Regions from separate parts of the Paraburkholderia acidisoli genome, predicted to be linked through region 1. Evidence: predicted binding sites of a transcription regulator. Region 1 holds the regulator's gene; each other region holds the start of a gene.

Evidence for each region. Region 1 encodes HrcA, which represses chaperone genes, less so after heat shock. Its sites were predicted from a motif close to TTAGCACTCNNNNNNNNNGAGTGCTAA; they were not measured.
Region 2: a site for HrcA is predicted at 1,722-1,748, ahead of groES (co-chaperone GroES). Genes of this name have one in related genera too.
Region 3: a site for HrcA is predicted at 933-959, ahead of rpoH (RNA polymerase sigma factor RpoH). Genes of this name have one in related genera too.

The regions. Positions count from the first base shown of each region.
Region 1 is NZ_CP046913.1:547,708-553,173, forward strand. It holds gene glnE (bifunctional [glutamate--ammonia ligase]-adenylyl-L-tyrosine phosphorylase/[glutamate--ammonia-ligase] adenylyltransferase) at 1-622, shown strand, start outside; gene recN (DNA repair protein RecN) at 705-2,378, opposite strand; gene FAZ98_RS02380 (NAD kinase) at 2,529-3,440, opposite strand; gene hrcA (heat-inducible transcriptional repressor HrcA) at 3,722-4,741, shown strand; gene hemH (ferrochelatase) at 4,960-5,466, shown strand, end outside.
Region 2 is NZ_CP046913.1:691,021-696,486, forward strand. It holds gene FAZ98_RS02950 (methyltransferase, TIGR04325 family) at 1-88, opposite strand, end outside; gene FAZ98_RS02955 (cupin-like domain-containing protein) at 159-1,052, opposite strand; gene groES (co-chaperone GroES) at 1,846-2,136, shown strand; gene groL (chaperonin GroEL) at 2,182-3,822, shown strand; gene FAZ98_RS02970 (hydroxymethylpyrimidine/phosphomethylpyrimidine kinase) at 3,988-4,869, opposite strand; gene FAZ98_RS02975 (rubredoxin) at 5,151-5,321, shown strand.
Region 3 is NZ_CP046913.1:300,782-306,247, reverse strand. It holds gene FAZ98_RS01330 (nuclear transport factor 2 family protein) at 90-473, opposite strand; gene rpoH (RNA polymerase sigma factor RpoH) at 1,013-1,954, shown strand; gene nagE (N-acetylglucosamine-specific PTS transporter subunit IIBC) at 2,094-3,836, opposite strand; gene ptsP (phosphoenolpyruvate--protein phosphotransferase) at 4,029-5,466, opposite strand, start outside.

The DNA.
Region 1 (5,466 bases):
GCTGTTCGACATCGACCTGCGCCTGCGGCCCAACGGCGAGTCGGGTCTGCTCGTCACCGACCTCGACTCGTTCCGCCGTTATCAGCTGCGCGAAGGCGACGCGGCCAACACGGCGTGGGTCTGGGAGCACCAGGCGCTCACGCGCGCGCGCTTTTCGGCGGGCGACGCGGCCATCGGCAATACCTTCGAGGCGATTCGCGTGCAGGTGCTCACCACGCCGCGTGACGCCGCGCCGCTCGCGAAGGAAATCGTGGAAATGCGCCAGCGCGTGGAGGACGGCCATCCGAATCGCACGGCGCTGTTCGACCTCAAACACGATCGCGGCGGCATGGTCGACATCGAGTTTCTGGTGCAGTACTGGGTGTTGCTGCACGCGGCGCAGGACCCCGAGCTGATCCGCAACACGGGCAATATCGCGCTGCTGCGCGAGGTGTCGCGTTTCGGGCTGATGAGCGAGGATGAGGCGGAGACGATCGGCTCGGCGTACCGGCTGTATCGCAAGCTCCAGCATCAGTTGCGGCTCGACGGCATGGAGACGGCGCGCGTCGAGCCCGCACGCGTGGAAGCCGAGCGCGTCGCGGTGCTGGCGTTGTGGAAGCGGGTGTTTGGGGAGCGCGGGTAGTTTTTTCGGCTAGCGATCCGCCGTTGGGCGCGCGAAGCGCGGCGCGCCTTTACTCACTTAGGGAAGCGCGAGCGCCAAACCCTCACGCCGCCAGCATTTCCTTCGCGTGCCGGCGCGTGGTTGCCGTGATTTCCAGCCCGCCGAGCATGCGCGCGACTTCTTCCACGCGGCCGGTCTTGTCGAGCGGCGTGACCGCCGAAACCGTGCCGCCTTGCCCATCGCTCGACTTCGCCACCTGGAAATGGTGATCGCCGCGCGCCGCGACCTGCGGCAAGTGCGTGACGCACAGCACCTGACGCGCGCCGCCGAGTTGATGCAGCAAACGCCCGACGACTTCGGCCACGCCGCCGCCAATGCCGGTGTCCACTTCGTCGAAGATCAGCGTGGGCGTGGGGCTCGCCGCGCTCGCGATCACGGCGAGCGCGAGGCTGATCCGCGCGAGTTCGCCGCCCGAGGCGATCTTTGCGAGCGGCCGCAGCGGCACGCCTTCATGCCCCGCGACGCGAAACTCGATCTGCTCCAGCCCGTGCGCGCCGCCGCTTTCCTTGTTGCCGATGGGCACCAGCGCGACCTCGAAGCTGCCGCCCGCCATCGACAATTCCTGCATGCCTTGCGTGACCGCCGCGCCGAGTGCCTTCGCGGCCTTCGCGCGCGCTTTGGACAGTTGCTTCGCTTCCACGAGATACGCCTCGTGCGCCTTTTCGGCGGCGGCGCGCAGGCCGTCGAGATCGGCGGCGGCGTCGAGCGCGGCCAGTTGCTCGCGGCGCGCCGCGTGTTCCTCGGGCAGCGTTTCGGCTTGCAAGCGGAACTTGCGCGCCGCCGAATGCAGCGCGTCCAGGCGGCGTTCGACCTGCGCGAGCCGCTGCGGGTCGAGTTCGAGGCGCTGCGCGTAGTGCGACAGCGAGTACGCGGCTTCCTGTAACTGGATGGACGCGGGTTCGAGCGCCGCGAGCGCGTCGTTGAGCGCCGGGTCGATTTCGGCGAGATCGCGCACCTTGGAGACGATCGAATTCAGATGCGAGAGCATCGCCTCGTCCGATTCGGAGAGCGCCGCGAGCGCGCCTTGCACGCCGTCGATCAGATTGGCCGAGTGGGAGAGCCGCAGGTGCTCCGCGTTGACCTCTTCCCACTCGCCGGGCTGCGGCGCGAGCTTGTCGAGTTCCGCGAGCTGCCACGCGAGACGCTCGCGTTCGAGCTGCAGTTCGCGATCGCGCGCCTGCGCCGCTTCCACCGCCTGACGCGCGTCGCGCGCGCCGCGCCACTGGCGCGTGACGGCGGCGGCGAGTTCGGTCAAACCCGCGTGCGTGTCGAAGAGTTCGCGCTGCGCGTCGGGGCGCATGAGCAATTGATGCGCGTGCTGGCCGTGAATGTCGACCAGCATTTCGCCGATCTCGCGCAACTGGGCGAGCGTGGCCGGCGTGCCGTTGATGAACGCGCGCGAGCGCCCGCCGCTATCGACCACGCGCCGCATCATGACCGTGTGCTGGCCGTCGTCGTCGTGATTCGCGAGCGCGTGCTCGTCGAGCCACTGCGCCGCGTAGGAGGGCACGTCGAATTCGGCGGTGATGTCGGCGCGCGATGCGCCGGTGCGCACGACGGAGGCGTCGGCGCGCGCGCCAAGCGTGAGCGCGAGGGCGTCGATGAGAATCGACTTGCCCGCGCCCGTTTCGCCGGAAAACACGGTGAAGCCGCTGTCGAATTCGAGATCGAGCGCCGCGACGATCACGAAGTCGCGAATCGAAAGATGGCGGAGCATGGTGGCGTGTGCGTGTGCGTGTGCAGGTGCGTGGAAGTCTGCGTCGGGGTGGGCGTGCGCGCCGGACGGATGGCGGTCGCGCAGGCCTCGATGCGGGCGGCGCCGCGCGAGTCGACCGCGGCGCGGCCGCTCAGCGAAAGCGCCGCGGCCTCACTCTTCGGGATCGCCTTGCAGCGACGGATGTTCGTTCCAGTGCAGCTTCTTGCGCAGCGTGGCGTAGTAGCTATAGCCGACGGGATGCAGGAAGGGCACGGTATGGCGCGAGCGCCGCACCTCGATCACGTCGCCGAGTTCGAGCGCCGTGAACGACTGCATGTCGAAGTTCACGTTGACGTCGCGACCCGCCACGATCTGGATGCTCACCTTGCTGTCGTCAGGCAGCACGATGGGCCGGTTCGAGAGCGCGTGCGGCGCGATGGGCACGAGCACGATGCCTTGCAGTTGCGGATGCAGAATCGGCCCTTGCGACGACAGCGCGTACGCCGTCGAGCCCGTGGGCGTGGCGACGATCAGGCCGTCCGAGCGCTGGTTGTACATGAAGCGGCCGTCCACGTTCACGCGCAGTTCCGCCATGCCCGAGAAGCCGCTGCGGTTCACGACCACGTCGTTGAAGGCCAGCGCGTGATAGATCGGGTCGCCGTCGCGCGTGATGCGCGATTCGAGCAGCGAGCGTTCTTCGCGCTCGAACGAGCCGGCCAGCAGTTGCGGCACGATCTCCTGCATGTCGGCGAACGGGATGTCGGTGATGAAGCCGAGCCGGCCATGGTTGATGCCGATGAGCGGCGTGCGGTACGGCGCGAGCTGGCGGCCGATGCCGAGCATGGTGCCGTCGCCGCCGAGCACGACGGCCACGTCCGCGCGCGCGCCGATCTCGGCGGGCTGCAGCGCGGGATAGCCTTCCGCGCCGATTTCGGCCGCGGTATGCGCCTCGAACACGACGTCGAAGCCGCGTTTGGCGATAGTTTGCGCGAGCGCGAGCAACGGCTCGGCGATGCCCGGCGTATTGCTGCGCCCGACGAGCGCAACGGTCTTGAACTGGCTCTGGATCTTCTGGATCTGCATGCCGGCATTACACCATAGTCAGGTCGCGAAAAGAACAATCCGGGTGCGATGAATCGACCGCCGCGCCCGCCCGCAAGCCTTGCGGGTGGCGCGTTCCAGCCCGCCGCAAGTGACATGGCGATGACAGTGCGCGCAGACGGTGCGCACCGCCTGCGCCAATCCGGGGCACCCTGTGCGTGGCAGCCCACGTGGGCGCGGCTGCTGCGCCGGCGCCCGATGGCCCGCGTGCATGGCGCGCCCGTACTCGCCGCCGACACGGCATTAGGCTAGAATTTTCAGTCATGCTAGATCCCCGCGCACAAACCCTCCTCAAAACGCTGATCGAGCGCTACATCGCCGAAGGTCAGCCGGTCGGCTCGCGCACTTTGTCGCGCTATTCCGGCCTGGAGTTGAGCCCGGCAACGATCCGCAATGTCATGTCCGACCTCGAGGAACTGGGGCTCGTGTCGAGCCCGCACACCTCGGCCGGGCGGGTGCCCACGCCGCGCGGCTACCGGTTGTTCGTGGACACCATGCTCACCGTCGAGCCTTCCGGCGACGAAGACGCGCTCACGCGCGCAGTGAAAACCACGCTGCGCCCCGGCGAGCCGCAAAAGGTGGTGGCCGCCGCCGCGAGCGTGCTCTCGAACCTTTCGCAGTTCGCGGGCGTGGTGCTCACGCCGCGCCGCAGCCACGTGTTCAAGCAGATCGAATTCATGCGCCTGTCGGACAAGCGCATTCTGCTGATCATCGTGACGCCCGAAGGCGACGTGCAGAATCGCATCATGGCCACCCAGCGCGATTTCACGCTTTCCGAACTCACCGAAGCCTCCAATTACATCAACGCGCATTTCGCGGGCCTCTCGTTCGACGAGGTGCGCGCGCGCCTGCGCGAGGAAATCGACGCGCTGCGCGGCGACATGACCTCGCTCATGCACGCGGCCGTGACCGCGAGCACCGAAGAATCCGAAACCGGCGACACCGTGCTCATTTCCGGCGAGCGCAACCTGCTCGAAGTGGCCGATCTTTCTTCGGACATGGCGCGCCTGCGCAAGCTGTTCGACGTGTTCGACCAGAAAACCAGCCTCCTGCAACTGCTCGACGTCTCGAGCCACGCGCAGGGCGTGCAGATCTTCATTGGCGGCGAGTCGCAACTCGTGCCGATCGAGGAAATGAGCGTGGTGACCGCGCCGTACGAGGTGAACGGCAAGATCGTGGGCACGCTCGGCGTGATCGGCCCGACGCGCATGGCTTACAACCGCGTGATTCCAATTGTCGACATCACGGCGCGGCTGCTCTCGCTCACGCTCAGCCAGAACTAGGCTCCCAGCCCGCCTGCCTTGGTACCGATCATCGCCGAAAGCCGCGCCCGCGCGCCATTAGCCGAACGGCTAACGTTCGGGCCAACCGCAGGCGAAGCTCGCGCAGGCGCCGCAAAACGCCCGGCAAACCCCGCCGGGGCGGCCCGCGCAGGGCGCCCGCTATAATGTTTTCTCCTGCCACCGTTGCTGCGCCACGCGCGCGGCGTCTCTGATCGCCTATGCGTTTCGACCTGGAGCGGCCTCTGCAGTCGGCTGCGGCGCACCGCGTCGCCGTGCTGCTCATCAATCTCGGCACGCCCGACGCGCCCACGCCGCGCGCCGTGCGGCGCTATCTCGCGCAGTTTCTGTCCGATCCGCGCGTGGTCGAGATTCCCGCCGCCATCTGGCAGGTGATCCTGCGCGCGCTGATCCTGCCGCTGCGCGGTCGCTCTTCCGCGAAAAAATACGCGGCCGTCTGGACGCCCGAAGGCTCGCCGCTGCGCGTGCATACGCAAAAGCAGACCGACGCGCTGCGGCATCTCTTTCAGATCAACGACTACACCGTGCTCGTCGATTACGCGATGCGCTACGGCACGCCCGACATCCCGGCGATGCTGAACCAGCTCAAGCTCGCGGGCGCCGAGCGCATTCTGCTCATGCCGATGTACCCGCAATACTCGGCGTCGACCACGGCCACGGCGTTCGACGCCGCGTTCGTCGCGTTGCGGCGCATGCGCAACCAGCCC
Region 2 (5,466 bases), 140 kb from region 1:
GCGCATAGAACTGCGGCACGCCCGGAATCTTGCCGACCCAGCTGCCGACCTGGCTGTGCATGAACATGGCTTTCAGAACGTTCTTCATGGCGTTTCCAGAGACACGGTTTCCGGCACGGAGCGGCGCCGATCAATAGCGTGGCTGGGGGCGATCGGCACTATCGCGAGATCAGGGACTTCACACGCCGGAATCCGCTGAGCGCCGCCACCTTCGAGCTATCGACGAATGCCGGCGCTCCCGGCGGCTGCGGCGGCCGCGGCACGAGCCCCAGCTTTCTCAGCTTGTGATTCGCGCGATAGACGTCGCCGTAGCGGCGCGGGAATTCCATGTTCAGGCTGAGCGAGATCGACACGTTGTCGTGGTTCTGTACCCAATGCGCCGCGTGCGTGGGAATGTGCACAGCGTCGCCCGGATGCAGCGTGAACTTGCGGGCCACGGTTTCCGCATGCGGCTTGTAAGTGCCCGCCGTGATCGACACTGAGTAGTACTCCTCGATTTCTTCCTCGGTGGTCACGCTGCGGTCCATCGGGTCGCACACCCACAGGTCTTTCGAGCCTTGAATCTGCACGAGGAAATTCACCTCGGCGTCGAAGTGATAGGGCGTCTTGCGGCCCGGCGACGTAATGAAAACGAGCATTTCCGCGTTGCTCAGCAGGCGCGATCCTTCCGGGCCGGCCAGCTCGCGCACGAAGGCCTCGTACTCGTCGAGCAGCGCCTTGTAGGCCGGGTCGAGTTCGACGTGTTTCATCACGAGCCAGGCGCCCGCCGTTTCGATCCGGTCGATGATCTCGGGGATCGTCATGTTCGGTTTGGGCGTGGTGCCCCACTTGTCGGCCAGACTGAGATCGCCCGCGTCGACATACACGTCGCCCTCGCGCTTCGAGGCCGCCTCGGCCACCTTCGTCAACGCCTCGATCGAAAACAGCGGATGGCCGGCGAGCGGATGTTGCGCCGCGAACGGCTGCTTGTGGAGCGCGGCGCAGGACGCGGTGAACGAATCGACGGTGCCCCATTGCGTATGGGACGTGCCAGGGACGGTACGGGTCAACATGGATCGACTCCAGACGCAGGAAATATCGACAAAGATTTCGAAAGCCGCAGGGCGGCGAGTGCCGCGACCCGGCCAATGCCGTGCTGGTTGCAGTGCGGGCTGCGCCGAGCCGAATACCGCGCGACGCCAGCCATATGCGCGGCAGTTTGGCCGATGCGATTTGCCGCGAATGTTCGCCGTCACTCACTCCGCACAACTTACCGCTACGGCGCGCTGAAGGGTCAGAACTACCGGTTCGCGGCGCAGCGTCCGGGGGATCCGCGTCGATCGAATCGGAATCAGATTGCGTGAGGAAAGGGAGAAACGAGCCGATAGGCACGGCGAGCCCGGTTTGGGTCACCCGTTGCAGCGGTTTTCCGGGGCGCGATCAATCAACTGGGATGTAACGAGTGTTTACCCCTAATGTCGAACGACAGCTTTAATTGGCGTGTCGTGACGTTACTGAAATTGTGGCGGGAATCGCTCCGTGACGCATTTTCGGGATCGCGATGTGCATCTTAATTATTTGATTTTTCTAGCTATATTCAGGATGGTCGATCTTCGATCGAGTGCGCGAGTCGACATCCCATCGCCTTGAATTTCATGCACGACGCATCCCGTCCCGGGGAACTCCGTGCGCAAAATCCCATCTGTCCCGGTTCTTGAATTTGTCATTCCCCGTCCATATAATTAGCACTCACCGCATGAGAGTGCTAACAACGCTCGGTGCAACCATACCTCTGGCTGACGGTTGTCGGCAGCCAGGTTTTCTTGAGTCTCTTCTCAAGTCCCAATCAAGATAGAGGATCTATCCATGAACCTTCGTCCTTTGCATGATCGCGTGATCGTCAAGCGCCTGGATCAAGAAACCAAGACCGCTTCGGGCATCGTGATCCCGGACGCAGCGGCTGAAAAGCCGGATCAAGGCGAAGTCCTGGCAGTCGGCCCGGGCAAGCGCGACGACAAGGGCGCGCAAATCGCCCTCGACGTCAAGGTTGGCGATCGCGTCCTGTTCGGCAAGTACGCTGGCCAGACCGTCAAGGTCGATGGCAACGAACTGCTCGTGATGCGCGAAGAAGACATCATGGCCGTGGTGCAGAAGTAAGCTTCGCCCACCGCACATTCATCAAGAATCCCAAGGAGTTAGAAGATGGCAGCTAAAGACGTCGTGTTCGGCGATTCCGCCCGTTCCAAGATGGTTGAAGGCGTGAACATTCTCGCCAACGCAGTGAAGGTCACGCTGGGTCCGAAGGGCCGCAACGTGGTCCTCGAGCGCTCGTTCGGCGGCCCGACGGTCACCAAGGACGGTGTCTCGGTCGCGAAGGAAATCGAGCTGAAAGACAAGCTCCAGAACATGGGCGCGCAAATGGTCAAGGAAGTGGCTTCCAAGACCAGCGACAACGCAGGCGACGGCACGACGACGGCAACCGTCCTCGCGCAATCCATCGTTCGCGAAGGCATGAAGTACGTCGCATCGGGCATGAACCCGATGGACCTGAAGCGCGGCATCGACAAGGCAGTGGGCGCAGCCATCGAAGAACTGCGCAAGCTGAGCAAGCCCTGCACGACCAACAAGGAAATCGCGCAAGTCGGCTCGATCTCGGCGAACAGCGATTCGTCGATCGGCGACCGTATCGCTGAAGCGATGGACAAGGTCGGCAAGGAAGGCGTCATCACCGTCGAAGACGGCAAGTCGCTGCAAGACGAGCTCGAAGTCGTCGAAGGTATGCAGTTCGACCGCGGCTACCTCTCGCCGTACTTCATCAACAACCCGGACAAGCAAGTTGCCGTTCTCGACAACCCGTTCGTCCTGTTGTTCGACAAGAAGATCTCGAACATCCGTGATCTGCTGCCGGTTCTGGAACAAGTCGCGAAGGCTGGCCGTCCGCTGCTGATCATCGCTGAAGACGTCGAAGGCGAAGCCCTGGCTACGCTGGTCGTCAACAACATCCGTGGCATCCTGAAGACCGTCGCCGTCAAGGCTCCGGGCTTCGGCGACCGTCGCAAGGCCATGCTCGAAGACATCGCGATCCTGACCGGCGGCCAGGTCATCGCTGAAGAAACGGGCCTCACGCTCGAAAAGGCAACGCTGAACGAACTCGGTCAAGCGAAGCGTATCGAAGTGGGCAAGGAAAACACGACGATCATCGACGGCGCAGGCGAAGCCACGGGCATCGAAGCGCGCGTGAAGCAAATCCGCACGCAGATCGAAGAAGCAACGTCGGACTACGACCGTGAAAAGCTGCAAGAGCGCGTTGCCAAGCTGGCAGGCGGCGTGGCAGTGATCAAGGTCGGCGCTGCGACCGAAGTCGAAATGAAGGAAAAGAAGGCACGCGTGGAAGACGCGCTGCACGCTACGCGCGCTGCCGTTGAAGAAGGCATCGTCCCCGGCGGCGGTGTTGCTCTGATCCGCGCTCGCGTTGCCGTCACGGGCCTGAAGGGCGCTAACGCCGATCAAGACGCTGGTATCAAGATCGTTCTGCGCGCCATGGAAGAACCGCTGCGCCAGATCGTCACGAACGGTGGCGAAGAAGCGTCGGTCGTGGTGGCAGCGGTTGCTCAAGGTTCGGGCAACTACGGCTACAACGCAGCCACGGGCGAGTACGTCGACATGGTCGAAGCCGGTGTGGTCGACCCGACGAAGGTCACGCGCACGGCGCTGCAAAACGCAGCTTCGGTCGCAGGCCTGCTGCTGACGACGGACGCAGCGGTTGTCGAAGTGCCGAAGGAAGATGCACCGATGCCCGGCGGCATGCCCGGCGGCATGGGCGGCATGGGCATGGACATGTAATCTCGGCTTACGCCGCGAGTTACATCGAAGTGCTGATGGAGATACGCCTCGCGGCGTGTTTCCATCGCCCGAAAAGAAAAAACCCGCAGCGATGCGGGTTTTTTTTCGTCTGTACGTTTTGTCGATACACCGCGCGCACGGCGCGGTGATCAGTTCAAAGCGGCGTCAATGCTTGGCTTCGCCCGGCGGCGGCAGGTGCTCGGCGGCACCGGCGCCCGGCGGCGTTTCGCCGTCTTCCTCGGTGTCGTTGCTGCGCGCCCAGAAAAACCGGTCGGGCAGCCACGCGCCCATGCCCGGCCGAAACGCGCTCTGCACGGCCTGATACAGATATTCCTGCGCCTCGCGCACGGCTTCGGGCGGCTCCTGCCCGTTGGCGAGCAAGGCCGCGATGGCCGCGCCGAGCGTGTCGGTCACGCCCATCATCGCTTGCGGATTGCGGTCCCACAGATCCTGGCGCACCTGGCCGTCTTCGCTGTAGAGCGTGTTGACGATGCGGTGCGAGCCCGTTTCCATCGCGAGGATGTACTCGCAGCCGGTGGAGAGCAGGTGCGCGATGGCCGCGTCCACGCCGGGCGCGTCGGCGTCGCCGTCGGGTTGCGCGAGCGCGATGAGCGTGGAGACGTCGGCCACCAGCAGCGTGGTTTGCGGCACGAGCAGGTCGGCCATGGCCTCGCGCAGTTCGTCGGCGGCGAGCACGTGTTCGTCGTCGAGCGTGAAGTCGGGCGCGAGAATGAGCGGCACGTCGTCGTAGTCGGCGACTACTTCGGCGATCGCGCTCACGACTTCGGCGCGCGCGCCCGCGCCCACCTTGAAGGCGGCAATAGGCATGTCTTCGAGCAGCATGCGCGCCTGGGTCGCGACGGTTTCGGGGTCGAGGCCGGTGACTTCGTCGCAACCCGCGGAGTCGCGCACGGTGTAGCCGGTGAGCGCCGAAACGCCGTGGCAGCCCATGCTGGCGAGCGTGAGCAGGTCGGCTTGCAGGCCGCCGCCGCCGGTCGGATCGGAAAGGCCGAAGGTCAGGACGATGGGAGGGGTGTCGCTGGGCATGAACGTAGCGAAAGAAGAGGAACGTCGAGCGGGCGCGAACTGCTGCACCCGCGCTGCATCAGATGCCAATTATGCGTCTTCCGGGGACGGATGGCTCGCGCGCGGTGCGGATTTTTGCGCAACGCGCCACGTTCATTCGCGCCATTTCATTATCCGACCTGCGCCAGAGCGGCGCGGCGGGCGTTTCGCGGGCCGGCGCGCTAGGCATAAAAACGCCAACACGGTACCATCATGGCTCTCGTTTCTCCCCACTGCTTTTGACTTTTTCACGCGGCATAAGAATGGAATATAGAAGCTGGATGTGCCTGATCTGCGGCTGGATCTACGACGAAGAAGCCGGTTTGCCGGACGAAGGCATCGCCCCCGGCACGCGCTGGGAGGATGTGCCCATCAACTGGACGTGCCCCGAGTGCGGCGCGCGCAAGGAAGACTTCGAGATGGTCCAGATCTGAGGCCGTGGAGGCCGGTAGCCATTTCCACTCTCGGGTGGCCAACGCAACCGGCTGACTATGTGTCGATGATCCCAACGCCGGCGCGCTCGCGCGCCGGCGCTGTTTTTTCCGCTGGTTTCGTCGATTGGCTTGATTGAAGCAACCG
Region 3 (5,466 bases), 250 kb from region 1:
GGCGCCGTTGAGCGCCGGCGGCAAAACGGGCCGCCGGCGTGCGCCTGAAACGCCCAGAAGGCGTTATCAGCGAATCGACCTACCGGTCGTCATTCGATCGCGCAACGCGTTGCCTGCCATGCGACGAGCCGCCAGTGACCGTCTTCCTGGGTCTGGATCGCCGTGTAGGCAATGGGAAAGAGCAAGGCGCCGCTGTTCGCTTCCATCTCGATCAGCACGCGGCCCGAGACGACGCAGGTTTCGTTGCCCACCGGCAGCACGTCCTGCGACTGAATCTCGATCTGCCGATAGCGGCGGCGTCCGGCCGTGATCGCGTCGATGAACTGCTGCTTGGTTTCACGCTTGCCGTTCGTGTGCACGAAGGTCGCCTGGTCCGAGAGCAACCGCTCCAGCAGCGAGCCGTCGCCATCCACCATCGCGCGAAACCGCTCGCGCTCCAGCCCGCGAATTGCATCGATCGTTTTTGCCGCCATTGCCTGAGCCCCTTGCGCGCGGCGCCGTCTTGCCGAGCCGCGCCGAAGTTTTCCGCCTGCGTCTGGACGAAATTTATACCAGGATTTGGCGCAAAGATACTTGCGATCAAAGGCGTCGGCCCCATATGTGCCGAGTGTGGCCGCGTCACAATAGTGAGATACGCGACCGGGCGTCGCAGCGCAGCAACTTTCGATGCCCTTCTATGTCCTTCTTAAGGACCGCGGACGAAATGCCGCGCGCGACGCCCGCCGATATTGCCCTCAATTTTCTTTTTCGCCAGCGGTCGCCGTCGCCGGTTGCATCGCAATCTAGAATGATCCTTCGGCTCGCCCCTGCCGCGAGCCGCCGCCGGGCGGAAAGCCCCGTCCCGTCTGCCTCTGCTGATTTCGTTGAAATCTATCGATACAACTGTGTCGATAGAGACTACGGAACTCTCAAACCCCTACAGGCTCCAAGTATTAGCACTCGGTGATTCAGAGTGCTAACATCACCCTGGAGTCGAAGTCTGACTTTTGCAAGATTCTAAGGAGTTCGCTACGTGAGCAACGCAATGACCATGACCCTTCCCAGTACGCTGAGCCCGTCGTCGGCCAAGGCCGGGGGTTCGGGTGCACTGGCGCTCGCGAATGCCTCACTGCTGCCCGGTCAACTGGGCAACATCGACGCCTACATTCAGGCCGTGAACCGGATCCCGATGTTGACGCCGCAAGAGGAGCGCCAGTTCGCGACCGAGTTTCGCGAGCAAAACAACCTCGAGTCCGCGCGCCGCATGGTGCTGTCGCATCTGCGACTCGTGGTGTCGATCGCGCGTAATTACCTCGGCTACGGCTTGCCGCACGCCGACCTGATCCAGGAAGGCAATATCGGCCTGATGAAGGCCGTGAAGCGCTTCGACCCCACGCAGAACGTGCGTCTGGTGTCGTACGCCATGCACTGGATCAAGGCCGAGATCCACGAATACATCCTGCGCAACTGGCGCATGGTGAAGGTCGCCACGACCAAGGCGCAGCGCAAGCTGTTCTTCAACCTGCGCAGCCACAAGCAGGGCCTGCAATCGTTCACGCCCGAGGAAATCGAGGGCCTGGCGCAGGAACTGAACGTGAAGCGCGAGGAAGTCGTGGAGATGGAAACGCGTCTGTCCGGCGCCGACATCGCGCTCGAAGGCCAGACCGACGACGGCGAGGAATCGTTCGCGCCTATCGCCTGGCTCGCCGACTCGCACAGCGAGCCGAGCGCCGTGCTGGCCGCGCGCGCCAACGACCGTCTGCAAACGGACGGCATCGCGAGCGCGCTGGAATCGCTCGACGCGCGCAGCCGCCGCATTATCGAGGCGCGCTGGCTGAACGTGGCCGACGACGGTTCGGGCGGCTCGACGCTGCACGAACTCGCCGACGAGTTCGGTGTGTCGGCCGAGCGGATTCGCCAGATCGAGGCGAGCGCGATGAAGAAGATGCGCACCGCCCTCGCCGAATACGCGTAATCGCGCTGAAGTGCGCCTGAAGTACCGCAAAGCCCCGTTCTTCGAACGGGGCTTTTTCTTTTGGCGCGCTCGTAAAAAAACGCCGCGGCGCTAATGTGCGCCGCGGCGTTTTCATGCCGATTCCGCAAACCTCAGCCGATCACGCCGGCTGCAGCGCCAGTTCGCGCGCGTAACGCCCGGCGGCCTCGCCGACCACGATATGCAGCGTGTCGGTGGTCACCCACACGGTGTCGAGGGCTTCGAGCGCCGCGCGGTCGACGTTCGCCGCGTTGCGCACGACCACGCGCAGGCGCGTGGCCGCCACGGCGTCGAGCGAGACGATATTGGCCGCGCCGCCGAGCACCGCGATCCAGCGCGCCGGGTTCGGATCGAGCGGGCCTGCCCCCGCCGTTGCGGGCGCCTGGGCCGCCTGTGCCGCCTGCGCCGCGAGTTCCACCGCGGGCGCGGCCTTCACCGCCGTCGCACCCACGCCGCGCGCGATCTCGCCGCGCATTTCGTCGGCGATGAGGTCGGCTTCCGGCCCGATGATGACCTGCACGCTTTCGCCGCCGCGCTTGAGCACGCCACGCGCGCCGATCGCCTTCAACGCCGGCTCGGAAACCCGCGCCGGATCGTTCACCGAGAGACGCAGACGCGTCGTGCACGCATCGACCACCTTGAGGTTGGCCGCGCCGCCGAGCGCATCGATATAGCGCGCGGCACGCGTGGCCGTTGCCGCGCCCGCCACCGTCGCGCCCGACATCGACTCCGCGATTTCCGTGTCGCCCGCCGAAGCCTCGCGGCCCGGCGTGGGCAGGTTGAAGCGGCGGATGAAGAAGCGGAACAGCACGTAGTAGACCACGGCGTAGGCAATGCCCAGCGGAATGGCTTCCCAGCCGTGCGTGGAGAGGCCGTAGTTCAGCACGTAGTCGATGAAACCGGCCGAGAACGTGAAGCCAAGCTTGATGCCGAGCAGCGAGCAGATCGCGAGCGACACGCCCGTGAGCACCGCGTGGATCGCGTAGAGCACCGGCGCGAGGAACATGAAGGTGAATTCGATCGGCTCGGTCACGCCCGTCAGGAACGAGGTGAGCGCCATCGACATCAACAGGCCCGCGACCATCGCGCGCTTTTCCTTCGGCGCTTCGTGGAGCATGGCGAGACACGCGGCCGGCAGGCCGAACATCATCACCGGGAAGAAGCCCGCCATGAAGCCGCCCGCCGTGGGGTCGCCCGCGAAGAAGCGATGCAGGTCGCCGGTCACGGGCGCGCCGCCCGCCGGCGTGAACGTGCCGAACACGAACCACACGAGCGAGTTGAGGATGTGGTGCAGGCCCGTGACGAGCAGCAGGCGGTTCAGCAAACCGTACACGAAGGTGCCGATCGCGCCCGCCGTGGTGAGCCAGTGGCCGGCCGTGTCGATCACGCCCTGCACCGGTCCCCACGCGTAGCCGAACACCACGCCGAGCACCACGCACACGAGCCCGGTGATGATCGGCACGAAGCGCTTGCCGCCGAAGAACGCGAGGAACTCGGGTAGCTTGATGTCCTTGAAGCGGTTGTACAGCATGCCCGCGACGACACCGGCCACCACGCCCGACAGCACGCCCATGTTGAGCTTGTCGTTGATGTCCTTCATCACGGCGGTTTCGACCAGGTAGCCGAGCGCGCCCGCCAGCGCCGCGACGCCGTTGTTGTCTTTCGCGAAGCCCACGGCAATGCCGATCGCGAACAGCAGCGGCAGATTGTCGAAGATCGCGCCGCCCGCGTCGGCGATGATCTTGATGTTGAGCATGTCGCTCTGGCCGAAGCGCAGCAGCAGGCCGGCGACCGGCAGCACTGCGATCGGTAGCATCAGCGCACGGCCGAGGCTTTGAATCTTGAGAAACGGATTGCCATCCATCGTACTGCCTCCAGTCCCTATTTCTGGCGTCGTTCGACGCGTCATGCGACGTGCGTATGACGCGGTGGTTGACGCGCTGTTTGACGTATTGCCGAGGAAACCCGCGCGCGATCGCTGCGCGCGCGGGCGTGTGGTGAAAACGTGGTTGAGGATTGCCGATGAACGACGAACGTTACCGGCGGATCACAGGCCTCAATCGAGCGGCCAGGTCGCGGCGCTCGCGGTGCGCACCGCTTGCGCCGACTCCAGCGCGAGCGCGTTTTGCGCACGCGCGCGGCATTCGTTGTAGTCGAGCTTGCGCACGCGCGCCTTGATCGACGGCACGGAAACCGGATCGACCGACAATTCGCTCACGCCGAGGCCCACGAGCAGCGGCACCGCGAGCGGATCGCCCGCCAGCGCGCCGCACACGCCCACCCACTTGCCGTGCCGGTTCGCGCCCTCCACCGTGGCCGCGACGAGCCGCAGCACGGCCGGATGCAGACCGTCGGCTTGCGCCGCGAGATCGGGCTGGCAGCGGTCCATCGCGAGCGTGTACTGCGTGAGGTCGTTGGTGCCGATCGAGAGGAAGTCGGCGTGGCGCGCGAGCTGGTCGGCCAGCAGCGCCGCCGAAGGCACCTCGATCATCACGCCCACCTCGATGGGTTCGGTGCGGCCCGCTTCGCGCGCGAACGCTTCGATGCGCTCGCGCAGACGCACGAGTTCGCCCACGTCGGTGACCATCGGCAGAAGAATGCGCACCTTGCCGGCCGGCTTCACGGCGAGCAGGCCGCGCAGCTGGTCGTCGAGCAGATCGGGGCGCACCTGCGCGAGGCGAATGCCGCGCAGACCCAGCGCCGGATTCGGCTCGGGCGGCAGCGTCAGGTAATCGACCTCTTTATCGGCGCCCACGTCGAGCGTGCGGATGATCGCCGTGCGGCCCTTGAGCGCGTCGGCGATCGCCTGATAGCTCTGGCGATGCTCGTCCACGGTGGGCGCCGCCTGGCGGTGGATGAACATGAGTTCGGTGCGCAGCAGGCCCACGGCGTCGGCGCCGTTGTCGACGGCCGTCACGGCGTCGTCGAGCGTGGCGATATTGGCGGCGATCTCGACGGCGCGGCCATCGCGCGTGGCCGCCGCTTCGTGCGAGCTGCGGCGGTTCGCTTCGCGCAGGCCCGCGAGGCGCAGCCGCTCGTTGCGGGCGCGGTCGATGTCGGCGGCGCTCGGCGTGTAGGCGAAGCGGCCCGCGCCCGCGTCCACGACCACTTGCGTGCCTTCTTCCACCTGCTTGAGCGCGTCGCCGAGCGCGACGAGCGCCGGAATGCCCGCCTGGCGCGCGATGATCGCCGCGTGCGAGGTCGCGCCGCCGCGCGCCATCACGAGCGCCGTCACGCGCGAGCGGTCGAGCGTGGCGAGGTCGGATGGCGTGAATTCGTCGGCGGCGAGCACCGCTTCGTCGGGCAGCACGCGCGCGGCCGTGTTCGACAGACCGAGCGCGCGCAGCACGCGCTTTTCGAGGTCGCGCAGATCGGCGGCGCGTTCCGCGAGCAGCGGATCGTCGACCTTGCCGAGCACGGCGATCTGCGCGCGGATCGCCTCGCGCCACGCGTAGCCCGCGCTCTTGCCGAGACTGATCGCGTCGCGCGCCGTG